One region of the Nissabacter archeti genome, then DNA from elsewhere that is predicted to be linked to it. Evidence: predicted binding sites of a transcription regulator. Region 1 holds the regulator's gene; the other holds the start of a gene.
What was found. The regulator sigma-54, encoded in region 1, starts transcription at its own class of promoters, with help from an activator protein. The targets are predictions, from matches to a motif close to GTTGGCACANNTTTCGCTNT.

Region 1 (7,809 bases):
AGCCCCGACACCGCAATGATCAGCAGCGACATCACGCCGACGCTGTAAAGCTGTTTCACCAGCAGCGGCCCATGCTTGCGCGGCTGCGGCACCCCGGCCAGTGCGCCGAACATCATCAGCCCGGCGCGCCCGAAGGAAAGGCACAACGAAATTCCGTGGCGTCCTAATGACGCCAGTGCACGAATAAACATCAGTGTATTGACTCCCTCATCCTAGCAGCCCGGCTTTGTAATCACCGGCAGGGAAACGGAACGGCACCGGCCCGTCGGCAATGCCGTCGAGGAACTGGCGCACACGGGGGTCGGTATTGGCTTGCAGCTCGGCCGGCGTCCCTTCGGCCACCACGTGCTGCTCCGCCACAATATAGGCGTAGTCGGCAATGCTCAGCACTTCCGGCACATCGTGCGACACCACAATGCAGGTGACGCCCAGTGCATGGTTCAGCTCATCAATCAGCTTCACCAACACCCCCATGGTGATCGGGTCCTGGCCGACAAACGGCTCATCGAACATGATAAGCATGGGGTCAAGGGCGATGGCGCGGGCCAGCGCCGCACGCCGGGCCATCCCGCCGGAGAGTTCGGAGGGCATCAGTTTTGCTGCCCCGCGCAGCCCGACGGCCTCCAGTTTCATCATCACTGTGGTGTGCAGCAGTTCCGGCGGAAGCTGGCTGTGCTCACGTAATGGGAAAGCCACGTTTTCATACACATTGAGATCGGTAAACAGCGCCCCGGACTGGAACAGCATGCTCATTTTCTTGCGTGTTGCGTAGAGTTTGCGCCGTGAGAGCGTGGGGATGTTCTCCCCATCAAACCAGATCTCACCCTCGTCAGGCGCGAGCTGCCCGCCAATCAGGCGCAGCAGCGTGGTTTTACCAATACCGGAGGGGCCCATGATGGCGGTGACTTTGCCGCGCGGCACCGTCATATTGATTTTTTCGAAGATGGGGCGATCGCCGCGCACAAAACTGATGCCTTTGATCTCCACCAGATTCGATGCCTTCTGGTTCATTCTTGCGGTCCCTTTTGGGGTCTGTTTCGCCGAGACGATACCCCTGATGTTAAAGCAAAGGCGCCAGCGCGCCGTATTTTTACAAAACCTTACTGCGGTTCCCGCTACACTTGCCCTACGTTTTACTTTTATGGCCTGCAGGGTCAAAATTAGCGGATAAATCTTAGCGTTATCGCCGGTGCGGGTTCGCGGCCGGCTTTAGTCAGTTTATCATTGATTCGGACAATAGGTTTTGACCTTCTGATTCACCAACGAACAGGGGATTATACCGAATAAAGGACTCCGCATGCTGCTTGCGACCGTACTATTGATCGTTGGTTTACTTCTCCTATGTTACGCGGCTGATCGTCTGGTGTATGGTGCAGCCGTGCTGGCCCGCGCAATTGGGGTGCCGCCGCTGGTCACCGGCATGACGATTGTGGGCATCGGCATCTCCCTGCCGGAGCTGGTGGTGTCAGCCACCGCCGCCGTGGGCGGCCAGCGCGATCTGGCGATCGGCAACGCCCTGGGTTCCACCATTGTGAATATTTTGTTGATCCTCGGCGGCGCGGCGCTGATCCACCCGTTGCGGGTACAGTCGGCGATTTTGCGGCGTGAGCTGCCGCTGATGCTGGCAATCACCGTGATGTGCGGGTTTGTGCTGTCAGATTTACAGCTCACGCGGCTCGACGGCGTGATCCTGCTGTTGGGGGCCGCCTTCTTCTGCCTGATGTCGCTGAAAATTGCCCGGCTGGCGCAGCGGGAAGGCAGTGACCCGCTGACGGCAGAGCAGATGGCCGAACTGCCGCAGGACAGCAGCAGCACCGTGGCGGTGCTCTGGCTGGTGCTGGCCTTTATCATGATGCCGCTTTCCGCCGGGATGATTGTGGACAACGCCACGGTGATCGCCCGCTATTTCGGCGTCAGCGAACTGGTGATTGGGCTGACGGTGATTGCGGTGGGCACCAGCCTGCCGGAACTGGCCACGCTGGTCGCGGGCGCACTGAAAGGCGAGGATGATATTGCTTTAGGAAATATCATAGGCGCCAATATCTTTAATCTCTGTATAGTGCTCGGCATCCCGGCCCTGATCGCGCCCGGCCAGTTTGCGCCCGAGGCTTTCCAGCGCGATTACTGGGTGATGCTGGCGGTCAGCGGCGTGCTGGCCGGCCTCTGTCTGATGCGCCGCCACCGTATTGGCCGCCTGGCAGGCGCGCTGTTATTGTGCGGCTTTATGGCTTATCTTGCGTGGCTGCTGCGTGTTCCGGCCGGCCCCGCCCTGTAAAACAGTCAGGATATCATCATGGCGAATTTTGAACTCCAACCCGGTTTCAACTTCGAACAGGCCGGTAAAACCGTGTTGCAGATTGAGCGGGCGGGCCTGGCCCAACTGGACCAGTACATCAACCATGACTTTACCCGTGCCTGTGAGATGATGTTCTACTGCCCCGGCAAAGTGGTGGTGATGGGCATGGGCAAATCAGGCCACATCGGCCGCAAACTGGCGGCCACTTTTGCCAGCACCGGCACACCGGCCTTTTTTGTGCACCCCGGCGAGGCCAGCCACGGCGACCTCGGCATGGTGAGCGCGCAGGACGTGGTGGTCGCCCTCTCCAACTCCGGTGAATCCAACGAGATCCTGGCGCTGGTGCCGGTGCTGAAACGGTTGCAGGTGCCGCTTATCTGCATGACCGGCAACCCCGAGAGCGCGATGGGCAAAGCGGCGGACATCCACCTCTGCGTGCATGTCCCGCAGGAAGCCTGCCCGCTGGGGCTGGCCCCCACCACCAGCACCACCGCGGCGCTGGTGATGGGCGACGCACTGGCGGTGGCGTTGCTGGAGGCGCGCGGCTTCACGGCCGAGGATTTCGCCCTCTCCCACCCCGGCGGCGCACTGGGCCGCAAGCTGCTGCTGCGCGTCAGTGATATCATGCACAGCGGCAATGAACTTCCGCACGTCAGCCGGGACGCCTCCCTGCGCGATGCGCTGCTGGAGATCACGCGTAAAAATCTCGGGATGACCGTGATTTGTGACGACCTGATGAAAATTGAGGGCGTCTTCACCGACGGCGACCTGCGCCGCATTATTGATATGGGCATCGACTTCAACCAGGCGCGCATCGCCGATGTGATGACGCCCGGCGGCCTGCGGGTCCGCCCCGGCGCGCTGGCGGTGGATGCCCTGAACATCATGCAATCCCGGCATATTACCGCCCTGATGGTTGCCGATGGCGACCAGTTGCTGGGTGTGGTACATATGCATGACATGCTGCGCGCTGGCGTAGTTTAATGAAGGAAAGGGTAAATGAGTGAGACTACAGCAACAGTGAATACCTGCTACGGCCCGGTCAGTGCCGGGGTGCTCGACCGTGCACGGCAGATTCGCCTGCTGATTTGTGATGTGGATGGCGTCATGTCCGATGGCCTGATCTATATGGGCAACCACGGCGAAGAGCTGAAAGCCTTCAACGTGCGTGACGGGTACGGCATCCGCTGCCTGCTGACCTCGGATGTCGAGGTCGCGATTATTACCGGCCGCTCGGCGAAGCTGCTGGAAGACCGGGCCGCCACGCTCGGCATCCGCCACCTTTACCAGGGGCAGTCCGACAAGTTGCTGGCGTTCCGCGAGCTGCTGGAGAAACTGGCGCTGCGGGCCGATCAGGTGGCCTATATCGGTGATGATCTGATCGACTGGCCGGTGATGGCGGAATCCGGGCTGGCGGTGGCGGTGGCCGATGCCCACCCGATGCTGCTGCCGCGCGCGCACTACACCACCCGCATCAGCGGCGGCAAGGGCGCGGTGCGTGAGCTGTGTGACCTGATTCTGCTGGCGCAGGGCAAGCTGGAGGATGCCAGGGGGCTTTCCATATGAGCAGACCAAAATTGTGGCTCACCCTGCTGCTCGGCCTCGCCGCCCTGATCCTGATCGGCCTGAACCTGACGGACGGCGATGACGATGCCGCGCCTTCCGCGCTGAACACCCAGGATCCGACCTACCAGAGCCAGCATACCGTGACCGTGGTCTATGACCCGACCGGCAAGCTGAACTACAAACTGGTGGCGGACGAAGTGAAATACTACACCACGGACGAACTGAGCTGGTTCACCACCCCGGTCATGACACTTTACGATGCCAATACCGTACCGACCTGGTCGGTTCGCGCCGATCGTGCCAAGCTGACCAAAGACCGGATGCTCTACCTGTATGGCCATGTTGAGGTCACCAGCCTGACCGCGACGTCGCAATTGCAGCGGATCAACACGGACAATGCCCAGGTAAACCTGGTGACCCAGGATGTCTCCTCGGATGATGAAGTGACCCTCTACGGAGCGGCCTTCACCTCCAAAGGTTTGAAAATGCGCGGCAATTTGCGGAACAAAACAGCACAGCTGATCGAAAAGGTAAACACCTACTATGAAATCCAGAATTCAACCCCCACTCCGTAACCTGCTGATGGTCAGTTCGCTTCTGGCTGTGAGCGTGCCGGCTTTTGCGCTGAAAGATGACACCAGCCAGCCAATCCATATCGACTCCGCCCAGCAGGCGCTGGACATGGAAGGCAACACCGTGACCTTTACCGGCAACGTGGTCGCCAAACAGGGCAGCATTGAGATCAAAGCCGACAAAGTGGTGGTGATCCGCCCGCAGGGCCAGCAAGGCAAAGAAGTGATCGAAGCCTACGGTAACCCGGTCACCTTCTTCCAGTTGCAGGAAAACGGCAAACCGGTGAAGGGCCACTCGCAGAAGATGCGTTATGAGCTGGCCAATGACTTCGTCACCCTGACCGGCAACGCCTATCTGGAGCAGCTGGACAGCAACGTGAAAGGTGACCGCATTACCTATCTGGTCCAAAAACAGCAGATGGAGGCCTTCAGTGATGAGGGCAAACGTGTTACCACTGTGTTAATCCCGACGCAGCTCCAGGACAAGGGCAACACGTCCGGCACCCAGAAGAAGAGTAACTGATTCGCTATGGCTACCTTAATCGCAGAAAAACTCGCCAAATCATATAAAAGCCGTAAAGTGGTGGAGGACGTCAGCCTGACGGTCAACTCCGGTGAGATTGTCGGGCTGCTCGGCCCGAACGGCGCCGGCAAGACCACCACCTTCTACATGGTGGTCGGCATCGTGCAGCGGGACGCCGGGCGGATCATCATCGATGACGAGGACATCAGCCTGCTGCCGTTGCACGCGCGTGCGCGCCGCGGCATCGGCTACCTGCCGCAGGAGGCCTCTATTTTCCGCCGCCTCAGCGTCTATAACAACCTGATGGCCGTGCTGGAAATCCGTGATGACCTCACCAGCGAGCAGCGCCGTGACCGCGCCGATGAGCTGATGGCAGAGTTCCACATCACCCATCTGCGCGACAGCCTGGGCCAGGCGCTCTCCGGCGGGGAACGCCGCCGGGTGGAGATCGCCCGTGCGCTGGCCGCCAACCCGAAATTCATCCTGCTGGATGAGCCTTTCGCCGGGGTTGACCCAATCTCGGTGATCGACATTAAAAAAATCATTGAGCACCTGCGCGACAGCGGCCTGGGCGTGCTGATTACCGACCACAACGTGCGGGAAACCCTCGACGTCTGTGAACGCGCCTATATCGTCAGCCAGGGGCACCTGATTGCCCACGGCTCACCCAGCGATATCCTGGCCGATGAGCAGGTAAAACGCGTCTACCTCGGCGAAGAGTTCCGCCTTTGATTGGCTGCTTCCGGCGCCGTTACCCGTAAGGACATTGAATCCATTCTATGAAGCAAGGTTTGCAACTCAGGCTTAGCCAGCAACTGGCCATGACTCCCCAGCTCCAGCAGGCCATCCGGCTGCTGCAGCTCTCCACGCTTGAACTGCAGCAGGAGATCCAACTGGCATTAGAGAGCAACCCGCTGCTTGAACAGACGGACATTCACGACGAAATCGACGCCAGGGAGAGCACCGACAGCGAGGCCCTCGACACCCGCGAAGCCCTCGAGCAGAAGGATATGCCCGAGGAGCTGCCGCTGGATGCCACCTGGGATGAGATCTACACCGCCGGCACCCCGTCCGGGACCGGCACCGACTACAGCGATGACGAGCTGCCGGTCTACCAGGGCGAAACCACCCAGACCCTTCAGGACTACCTGATGTGGCAGGTGGATCTCACCCCCTTCTCCGACACCGACGCCGCCATTGCCACCTCCATTGTGGATGCGGTGGACGATACCGGCTACCTCACCGCCACACTGGATGAGATCCTCGAAAGCATCGGCGACGACAACGTCACGATGGACGAAGTGGAAGCGGTGCTGAAACGCGTGCAGCGCTTCGACCCGATTGGCGTCGCCGCGCGTGACCTGCGCGACTGTTTGCTGATCCAGCTCTCGCAGTTTGTGCCCGGCCTCCCCTACCTGGCGGAAGCGAAACTGATTGTCAGCGAACACCTGGATCTGCTCGGCAATCACGATTTCAGGAGCTTAATGCGTTCGACCCGGCTAAAAGAGGATACACTTAAAGGGGCGATGCAGCTGATCCAGTCGCTGGACCCGCGCCCCGGCCAGTCGATCAACACCGGCGAATCAGAGTATGTGATCCCGGATGTGCTGGTGCGCAAGCATCAGGGTGTCTGGACGGTGGAGCTGAACGCGGACAGCGTGCCGCGCCTCAAAATTAACCAGCAGTATGCGGCGCTGGGCGGCTCCACCCGCAGCGACAGCGACGGCCAGTTCATCCGCAGCAACCTCCAGGAAGCCAAATGGCTGATCAAGAGCCTGGAGAGCCGCAACGAGACGCTGCTGAAAGTGACGCGCTGCATCGTGGAGCAGCAGCAGGCATTCTTTGAGAAGGGTGAAGAGTACATGAAACCGATGGTGCTGGCGGACATCGCCCAGGCCGTTGATATGCATGAGTCCACCATTTCCCGCGTGACTACGCAGAAGTTCCTGCACAGCCCGCGCGGCATTTTTGAACTGAAGTATTTCTTCTCAAGCCACGTGAGCACAGACAGCGGCGGCGAGGCGTCTTCTACCGCCATCCGTGCCCTGGTGAAGAAATTAATTGCGGCTGAAAACCCCGCGAAACCTCTGAGTGACAGCAAGCTGGCGACCCTGCTTTCCGACCAGGGGATCATGGTAGCCCGTCGTACTGTTGCAAAATACCGAGAGTCTTTGTCCATCCCGCCGTCGAACCAACGCAAACAACTGGTTTGACCTAAACAGAGAAGGAAGACATTATGCAGCTCAACATCACCGGACACCACGTTGAAATCACTGAGCCCCTGCGCGACTTTGTCACCACGAAATTTGCCAAGCTTGAGCAATTTTTCGACAGGATCAACCAGGTCTATGTGGTTCTCAGCATGGAGAAAGTGCACAAAATTGCCGAAGCAACGGTGCACGTGAATGGAGGCGAGTTGCACGCCACCTCGGAACATGAGGACATGTACGCGGCCATTGACGGCCTGATTGACAAGCTGTCCCGGCAGCTCAATAAACACAAAGACAAGCTAAAACAGCACTGAAACTCACTGTAGCCAGTTGCGCTACATCGCCTGACAATCGGCTCGTTGCCCTGCGGTAACGGGCCGATAAGCCATCAGGCGTGACCCGAGCGCTTAAGTGAAAGATGAGATGATAAACGATACGGTTATGCAGTTAAGCACTGTGCTCAGCGCAGAGTGCACCAAAAGCGGCGTCCACTGCTCCAGCAAGAAACGCGCCCTGGAAATCGTCAGCGAACTGGCCGCGAAACAGCTCAGCCTGCCGCCGCAGGTGGTGTTTGAGGCGGTACTGACCCGCGAGCGGATGGGCAGTACCGGCATCGGCAGCGGTATCGCGATCCCCCACGGC
Region 2 (7,809 bases), on a different contig from region 1:
TCGTGGTGGCGGTGCGGAAAAAGTCCGCCAGGCTCAGCACATACACCAGGGACGTATCCTGGAACAACACAATGCCCTGGGTCAGCAGCAGTGGGATCATCGCCCGGAACGCCTGCGGCAGGATCACCAGCTTCATGGATTGCCACGGCGTCATGCCCAGCGCCAGTGCAGCGGCACCCTGGCCGCGGGCGACGCTGAGAATACCGGCGCGGATAATCTCGGAGTAATAGGCCGCTTCAAACAGCGCAAACGCCACCATCGCCGAAATCAGGCGGATATCAGCATGTGGGGAGAGGCCCAGCCCTTTTTGCAGCAGGCCCGGCACCACCAGATAGAACCACAGCAACACCATCACCAGCGGCACCGAGCGGAACAGGTTGACATACAGCGTGGCAAACCAGCTGATCACCTTGATGCTCGACAAACGCATCACCGCCAGCAGCGTGCCCCACAGGATGCCGAACACAATCGCCGTCAGGGTGATTTTGAGCGTGATCACCATGCCGTCCAGCAGGTAAGGGAAACTGGGCGGGATTGAACTCCAGTCAAATTCGTACATTATTTACCCCCCGTATGGCCCGGCAGCCTGACTTTGGATTCGACCAGCCGCATAAACACCATAATCACTGCGTTAATCAGGATGTAGGCCAGCGTGATGGCGGTGAATGACTCATACGCATGGGCCGAATAGTCGAGCAGTTTGCCGGCCTGCGCAGCCATATCCACCAGGCCGATGGTGGAGGCGATAGCCGAGTTTTTCACCAGGTTCAGCATCTCTGATGTCATCGGCGGCACAATCACCCGGTAGGCATTCGGCAGCAGCACATAGCGGTAGGTTTGCGGCAGGGTCAGCCCCATCGCCAGCCCGGCGGCTTTCTGGCCGCGCGGCAGGGACTGAATGGCCGCCCGTACCTGCTCACACACGCGGGCCGCGGTAAACAGCCCCAGGCAGATCATGGAGGAGAGGAAAAACTGAATGTTCGGGTCCAGCTCGGATTTGAACCACATGCCGAGATCCGGCGGTAACAATTCCGGCACCACCAGATACCAGATGAAAAACTGAACAATCAGCGGCACGTTCCGGAACAATTCCACGTAGCAGGTACCGAGCCCGGCGAGTAACCGGTTAGGTACCGTACGCAGAATGCCAAACAGCGAGCCGACAAAAAACGCGATAATCCAGGCACAGAATGAAAGTGCAATCGTGACCTGAAAACCAGACCAGATCCAGCCAAGATAGGTGGTATTACCAAACGGGGCTTCTTGCAGGAAAATGCCCCAGTTCCAGTTGGTTGACATAAACAACTCCATACAACGGATCGCAGTGATCCGGGAGAGAACGCCTGACAGGCGCGGCACACCATGAAAAAAGCGGGGTGGGGAACGGCCACCCCGCTTCCTGTCTGTCCTGCATGTTGCCGTTATCCGGGCAGGTTACGGCTTATCGTTTGGTGCTTTAAACAGGGCTTTCATGTCGTCTGACAGGGCAAAGTTCATGTTGAGGTTTTTTGGCGGAATTGGCTTCTGGAACCAGGTCTCATACCATTTCGCCGCTTCGCCTGACGTCTGGGCCTGGGCGATGGTGTCATCCATCAGTTTCTTAAAGCTGGCGTCGCCTCGCGGCAGCATACAGCCGTAAGCTTCATGGGATTGCGGCGTGCCGACGATGTCCCATTGATCCGGTTTTTTCGCTTTGGCGCGTTCGCCGGCCAGCAGGGCGTCATCCATCATAAAGGCCACGGCGCGGCCGCTTTCCAGCGTACGGAAAGAGTCCCCGTGGTCTTTGGCGCTGATGATGCGCATCTCCATCTTTTTCTCTTCATTGAGCTTATTAAGCAGCACTTCAGAGGTGGTGCCGGAGGTGACGACCACCGTCTTGCCTTTCAGGTCCGGGAAATCTTTTATCGGCGAGCCTTTTTTCACCAGCAGGCGGGTACCTACCACAAAAATACTGTTGGAGAAGGCAGCCTGTTGCTGGCGCTCAAGGTTATTGGTGGTGGAACCACATTCGAAATCAAAGGTGCCGTTTTGCAGCAGCGGGATGCGGTTCTGTGAGGTGATCGGCAGCAGTTTTACCTTCAGGTCCGGCGCATTCAGTTGTTTTTTAATCGCCTCAACAATCAGGTTGGAATAGTCCTGGGAGTAACCCACGACTTTCTGAGTATTATCGTAATAGGAGAACGGCACCGAAGATTCACGGTGGCCCACGACAATCACGCCGTTTTGTTTGATTTTTTGCAACGTGTCGGGGGCAGCCTGATTACCGGCAGCGGCGGTGGGCTGGGCCGCATGGGCGGCGCCTGTGGCAATGCCGGCGAGCAGCAGCGATAACGCCAGTTTGCGCATTTGCATGGTCCTACTCCTTGCTGTTGTTATGATTCTGACGTGTGACGTCGAAATCAAAAAAGAGACCGCATCGGAACGCGGCAAGAGGCCGGGAGGCCTGTCTGAACATAGCTGAATGTAAATATATTGATACCAGAACGTTTCTTTTTTGCGACCAACGCCGCACCAAATAGAGGCAAAAAATCTGCCCTGCACGTTTGTTGTGCAGCAGGCGCGCAAAGGCGGTGCAGGTTAATGCGAAATGTCCGGATGGGTGACGTTTTCAGCTAAATCCCAGCAATATCAAGCAAACGCTGTGCCAAAACGGGGAAGAGGAAATAAAAAAGCCGGGAGAAATCTCCCGGCTTCAGGCCATGATGCGGCTGTTTACACTGCGCGTGAGCGGCGCAACGTGGCGATAAGGGCGGCACCGCCGGCCAGCAGGGTGAGGAGCCAAACCGGCAGGGCGCCGAGACGGGCATAAGGGGTCAGCCCGGTGGTCGGGGTCACCTGTACCTCCAGCACCTGACGGGTAAATTGCGGGATCTGCTTAATCACGTTGCCTTTCGCGTCTACCGCGGCCGTCACGCCATTATTGGTGCTGCGCAACAAGGGGCGCCCTAATTCCAGCGCGCGCATACGGGCCATTTGGAAATGCTGCCACGGCCCAATTGAGTGGCCGAACCAGGCATCGTTAGAGATGGTCAGCAAAAAGTCCGTATCCGGCCGCAAATTGGCCCGCACCTGTTCACCGAGCACAATCTCATAGCAGATGGCTGCCGTGAGGTTAAAGCCCGCCGCCTGTAACGGTGGCTGCACATAGCCGCCGCGGCTAAAGGAGGACATCGGCAAATCAAAGAAGGGGGCCAGCGGGCGCAGCAAACTTTCCAGCGGCACAAACTCGCCAAACGGCACCAGATGGTGCTTATTAAAGCGGTCCTGATTCAGGTAGTGGTAGGGCGTTTGTTCACCCAGCACAATCATGCTGTTGTAGTAGTCATAACCCTGCTGAGTCTGGCGCGCGTCCACGATGCCGGTGATCAGGCTGCTGTGGTGCGAACGCATCAGGTCATCCATCATACCGAGGAAAGGCTGCTGATCGCGCTCGATATCCGGAATCGCGGATTCCGGCCAGATGATCAGCGAAGCCTTGCCGGCATAAGGGCGGCTCGCATCCAGATAAATTTGCAGTGTCTGCTCAAGGACTTTCGGGTCCCACTTCATGGACTGCGGAATATTGCCCTGTACCATCGCCACATTGGCTGTTTTTTGCGGCTCCGGGGTGAACCAGGTCAACTGGCGCAACGGCCACGGCAGCAGCAGCATCGCCAGCGCCACCACGGCCGGCAGGGGCTTGCGCTGGAACAGCGCATACACCAGCAGCCCGCTCAGCGACATCAACATAAAGGTGATGGTTTCAACGCCCAGCAGCGGCGCGATGCCTTTCAACGGGCCGTCAATCTGGCTATAGCCAAATTGCAGCCAGGGGAAGCCGGTCAGCACCCAGCCGCGCAGGAACTCCGTGACCTGCCACAGCGCAGGCGCAGCCAGCGCCACCCGCCACACCGTCAGGCGCGGCCACAGGCGCGTCAGTACACCGGCGAACAATGAGGTATAGAGCGAGAGATAGGCGGCCAGCAGTACCACTAAAAACAGGTTAACAGGCTCCGGCATCCCGCCGAACTGGGCAATACTGACGTACACCCAGTTGACCCCGCTGCCGAACAAACCCAGCCCCCAGAAGAACCCTACCCAGGCGGACTGGCTGGCGGTGCGGTTGAGCGTCAGCGCCTGCAGGCCACACAGCGAGACAATGGCTGCGGGCCAGATATCATACGGGGAAAACGCCAGGGTGCCGCAGGCACCAAACAAGAGCGCCAGCGGCAGGCGTAGCCGCTGGCGTTGCAAAAGTAAGGCAAGGGTCATGGATGTTTTATTCTTCCAGTTCCAGTTTGGGTTGCGGTGCGTCGTCCGGAATTTTGACATGAACCTGGATAATACGTCGGCTGTCGGCCATCGCAACTTTAAATACGTAACCGTCAATTTCGATGGTTTCACCCCTGGCCGGGAGGTGACCAAATGCCTGCATCACCAGGCCGCCAATGGTATCCACCTCTTCATCACTGTAGTGCGTCTGGAACACCTCATTGAAATCTTCAATCGGTGTCAGCGCCCGGACAGTGTAGGTATGGCGGCTGAGCTGACGGACGTCACGATCTTCTTCATCGTCATATTCGTCCTCAATTTCACCCACAATCAGCTCCAGAATATCCTCAATGGTGACCAGGCCGGAGACACCGCCAAACTCATCAATGACAATCGCCATGTGGTACCGCTGGGAGCGGAACTCCTTCAGCATCCGGTCAACCCGTTTGCTTTCCGGCACCACCACCGCAGGGCGCAGCACTTTGTCGATGCTGAACGGCTCGGACGTGGTGCGCATAAACGGCAGCAGGTCTTTGGCCATCAGGATGCCTTCAATATGATCCTTGTCTTCGCTGATCACCGGGAAGCGGGAGTGGGCGGATTCAATGATCACATCCAGGCACTCTTCCAGCGGCTGGTTCCGTTTCAGGGTCACCATCTGCGAACGCGGGATCATGATGTCACGCACGCGCTGATCGGCGATATCCATCACGCCTTCCAGCATGTCACGGGTATCAGGGTCAATCAGGTCGTTCTGTTCGGAGTCGCGGATCAGCTCGACCAGGTCGCCACGGTTTTTAGGCTCGCCGTGGAATAACTGGCTGAGGATAAGGGAGAAAAAGCCCTTCTTGGGACTGGGGCTGTCATTGCTCTGTGAATGGTCGTCGCTCATGGCGGTCTGGTTAATATTACTCGTATTGGGAGGAAAGGTTATTATTAGTGATGCTGCGGCATTTGTCGCGGCCTTCTTTTTCAGTCCGGCCACAAAAAAACACCGCAGATCATCAACTAATATCAGAGGTCATCTTTTTCAGAAAGATAGGGGTCAGGATAACCCATACCCTGCATGATGTCTGTTTCCAAAGATTCCATCTCTTCGGCTTCTTCGTCAACAATATGATCGTACCCTAGCAGATGGAGGCTGCCGTGAACAACCATATGTGCCCAGTGCGCCATCAACGGTTTGCCTTGCTCGCCGGCTTCGCGCTCCACGACCTGGCGGCAGATGATCAAATCACCCAGCAGCGGCATCTCCATACCCGGCGGTGCCTCAAACGGGAAAGAGAGCACGTTGGTCGGTTTGTCCATGCCCCGGTAGGTCAGGTTCAGGTCATGGCTTTCGGCTTCATCCACCAGTCGGATGGTCACTTCCGACTCTTCCTGAAACTGCGGCAACACATGGTCGAGCCAGCGCTGGAAGTCCGCCTCAGCCGGCAGGCCGGACGGCGCTTCACAGGCGATCTGCAAATCAAGGATCACGTTGCTCACGGCGCCTCCTGCGGGGCAGAGGCGGCATGTTGCAGCGCGTCACGCTTACGCTGTTCCGCGGCGGCATCTTTGCGTTTCTGCTCTTCGGCTTCCCAGGCCTCATAGGCCACCACGATACGGGCGACCACCGGGTGGCGCACCACGTCTTCGCTGTGGAAGAAGTTAAAGCTTATCTCTTCCACATCTGACAGCACCTCAATGGCGTGCCGCAGGCCCGATTTCTGGTTACGCGGCAGGTCAATCTGCGTGACGTCGCCGGTAATCACCGCCTTGGAGTTAAAGCCGATACGGGTCAGGAACATCTTCATCTGTTCGATGGTGGTGTTCTGGCTCTCATCCAGAATGATGAACGCGTCATTCAGGGTACGGCCACGCATATAGGCCAGCGGGGCCACCTCAATCACATTGCGCTCAATCAGTTTTTCCACCCGCTCAAAGCCCAGCATTTCAAACAGGGCGTCATACAGCGGGCGCAGGTACGGGTCGACTTTCTGGCTGAGGTCACCCGGTAGGAAGCCCAGTTTTTCACCCGCCTCTACCGCAGGGCGGGTGAGCATGATGCGGCGGACTTCCTGGCGCTCCAGGGCATCTACGGCCGTTGCCACGGCCAGGTACGTTTTCCCGGTCCCGGCAGGGCCGATACCGAAGGTAATGTCGTTGTCCAGAATATTGGCAATATACTGGGCCTGATTAGGGGTACGGGGTTTCACCATGCCGCGTTTGGTGCGGATGGTCACGGCTTTGCCATAGTCGGGCACGCTTTCGGCGGTCTGCTCCAGCACATGGCTCTCTTTGATAGCGAGATGGATTTGCTCCGGATCGATATCGGCGATTTCACCGCGCAGCGGCGCCGTTTCTACATAGAGATGGCGCAGGATGTCAGCAGCAGCCTGAACAACCAGGCTCTTGCCGACCAGCTTAAAGTGGTTGTCGCGGCGGTTAATCTCGATGCCTAACCGGCGTTCAAGATGTTTGATATTGTCATCAAACGGCCCGCACAGGCTCAGTAAGCGCTGGTTATCGGCGGGTTCTAGCAGGAGTTCTTGTGTCTCGACGTTCAAACTGTTCCTCTGGGTCACATAGGGCCTGTTGATAGCGATAAGGTCTGTTCTGCCGGGAAGGCAGCATACCGTAAGCATACATGCCATTGTCCGCTTCTTCCTCTTTCTGGCAAGAGATGCTGCGGACCCGAAGTATGAATATGCGGCACAAATCGAAAAATTAAATGGCCTGCTGCAAGATAGTTTCAGTTGCGGGGAAGAAGTGCGGCAAATCGCTAAAAAAATAAAGGGCGCCTCAGGCGCCCTGCAGCCTGGCCAGCGCCTTATCAGGGCTGGTAGATCCCGACGCCCAGCGCATTTTCCTTACGGGTACGGGCAATCACCGCTGACGGTGACTCGTGAATGCGCAGATCCATCTGCGCTTCGGTGCGTACCACCACGCCGCGCAGTGAGTTGGCATACACATCGACAATCTCAACATCCACGAATTTGCCGATCATATCCGGGGTGCCTTCGAAGTTAACCACACGGTTATTTTCTGTGCGGCCGCTCAGCTCCATCAGGCTCTTGCGTGACGTGCCTTCAACCAGAATACGCTGCACGGTGCCGACCATCTGGCGGCTGAACTGCATCACCTGCTGGTTGATGCGCTCCTGCAGAATATGGAGGCGCTGTTTTTTCTCGTCTTCACTGACATCGTCCACCATGTCTGCCGCCGGTGTGCCGGGGCGGGCAGAGTAGATAAAGCTGTAGCTCACATCAAAATTGACTTCAGCAATCAGCTTCATGGTCTGTTCAAAGTCAGCGGCGGTTTCCCCCGGGAAGCCCACAATAAAGTCGGAGCTGAGGTGGATGTCCGGCCGCGCCTGGCGCAGCTTACGGATGATCGCCTTATACTCCAGCACCGTATGCGCGCGTTTCATCATCATCAGCACGCGGTCAGAGCCGCACTGCACCGGCAGGTGCAGGAAGCTGACCAGCTCCGGCGTGTCGCGGTACACATCGATGATGTCATCGGTGAATTCAATCGGGTGGCTGGTGGTGAAACGCAGCCGGTCAATGCCGTCAA

Region 2: a site for sigma-54 is predicted at 2,630-2,649, ahead of JK232_RS05695 (amino acid ABC transporter substrate-binding protein). Genes of this name have one in related genera too.

What each region holds. Positions count from the first base shown of each region.
Region 1 is NZ_JAERKB010000011.1:146,498-154,306, reverse strand. It holds gene mlaE (lipid asymmetry maintenance ABC transporter permease subunit MlaE) at 1-191, opposite strand, end outside; gene mlaF (phospholipid ABC transporter ATP-binding protein MlaF) at 208-1,011, opposite strand; gene JK232_RS16430 (calcium/sodium antiporter) at 1,298-2,275, shown strand; gene kdsD (arabinose-5-phosphate isomerase KdsD) at 2,294-3,280, shown strand; gene kdsC (3-deoxy-manno-octulosonate-8-phosphatase KdsC) at 3,296-3,862, shown strand; gene lptC (LPS export ABC transporter periplasmic protein LptC) at 3,859-4,437, shown strand; gene lptA (lipopolysaccharide ABC transporter substrate-binding protein LptA) at 4,406-4,957, shown strand; gene lptB (LPS export ABC transporter ATP-binding protein) at 4,964-5,689, shown strand; gene rpoN (RNA polymerase factor sigma-54) at 5,737-7,170, shown strand; gene hpf (ribosome hibernation promoting factor) at 7,194-7,481, shown strand; gene ptsN (PTS IIA-like nitrogen regulatory protein PtsN) at 7,579-7,809, shown strand, end outside.
Region 2 is NZ_JAERKB010000003.1:268,891-276,699, forward strand. It holds gene gltK (glutamate/aspartate ABC transporter permease GltK) at 1-559, opposite strand, end outside; gene JK232_RS05690 (amino acid ABC transporter permease) at 559-1,299, opposite strand; gene JK232_RS05695 (amino acid ABC transporter substrate-binding protein) at 1,435-2,352, opposite strand; gene lnt (apolipoprotein N-acyltransferase) at 2,713-4,251, opposite strand; gene corC (CNNM family magnesium/cobalt transport protein CorC) at 4,259-5,143, opposite strand; gene ybeY (rRNA maturation RNase YbeY) at 5,266-5,739, opposite strand; gene JK232_RS05715 (PhoH family protein) at 5,736-6,818, opposite strand; gene miaB (tRNA (N6-isopentenyl adenosine(37)-C2)-methylthiotransferase MiaB) at 7,067-7,809, opposite strand, start outside.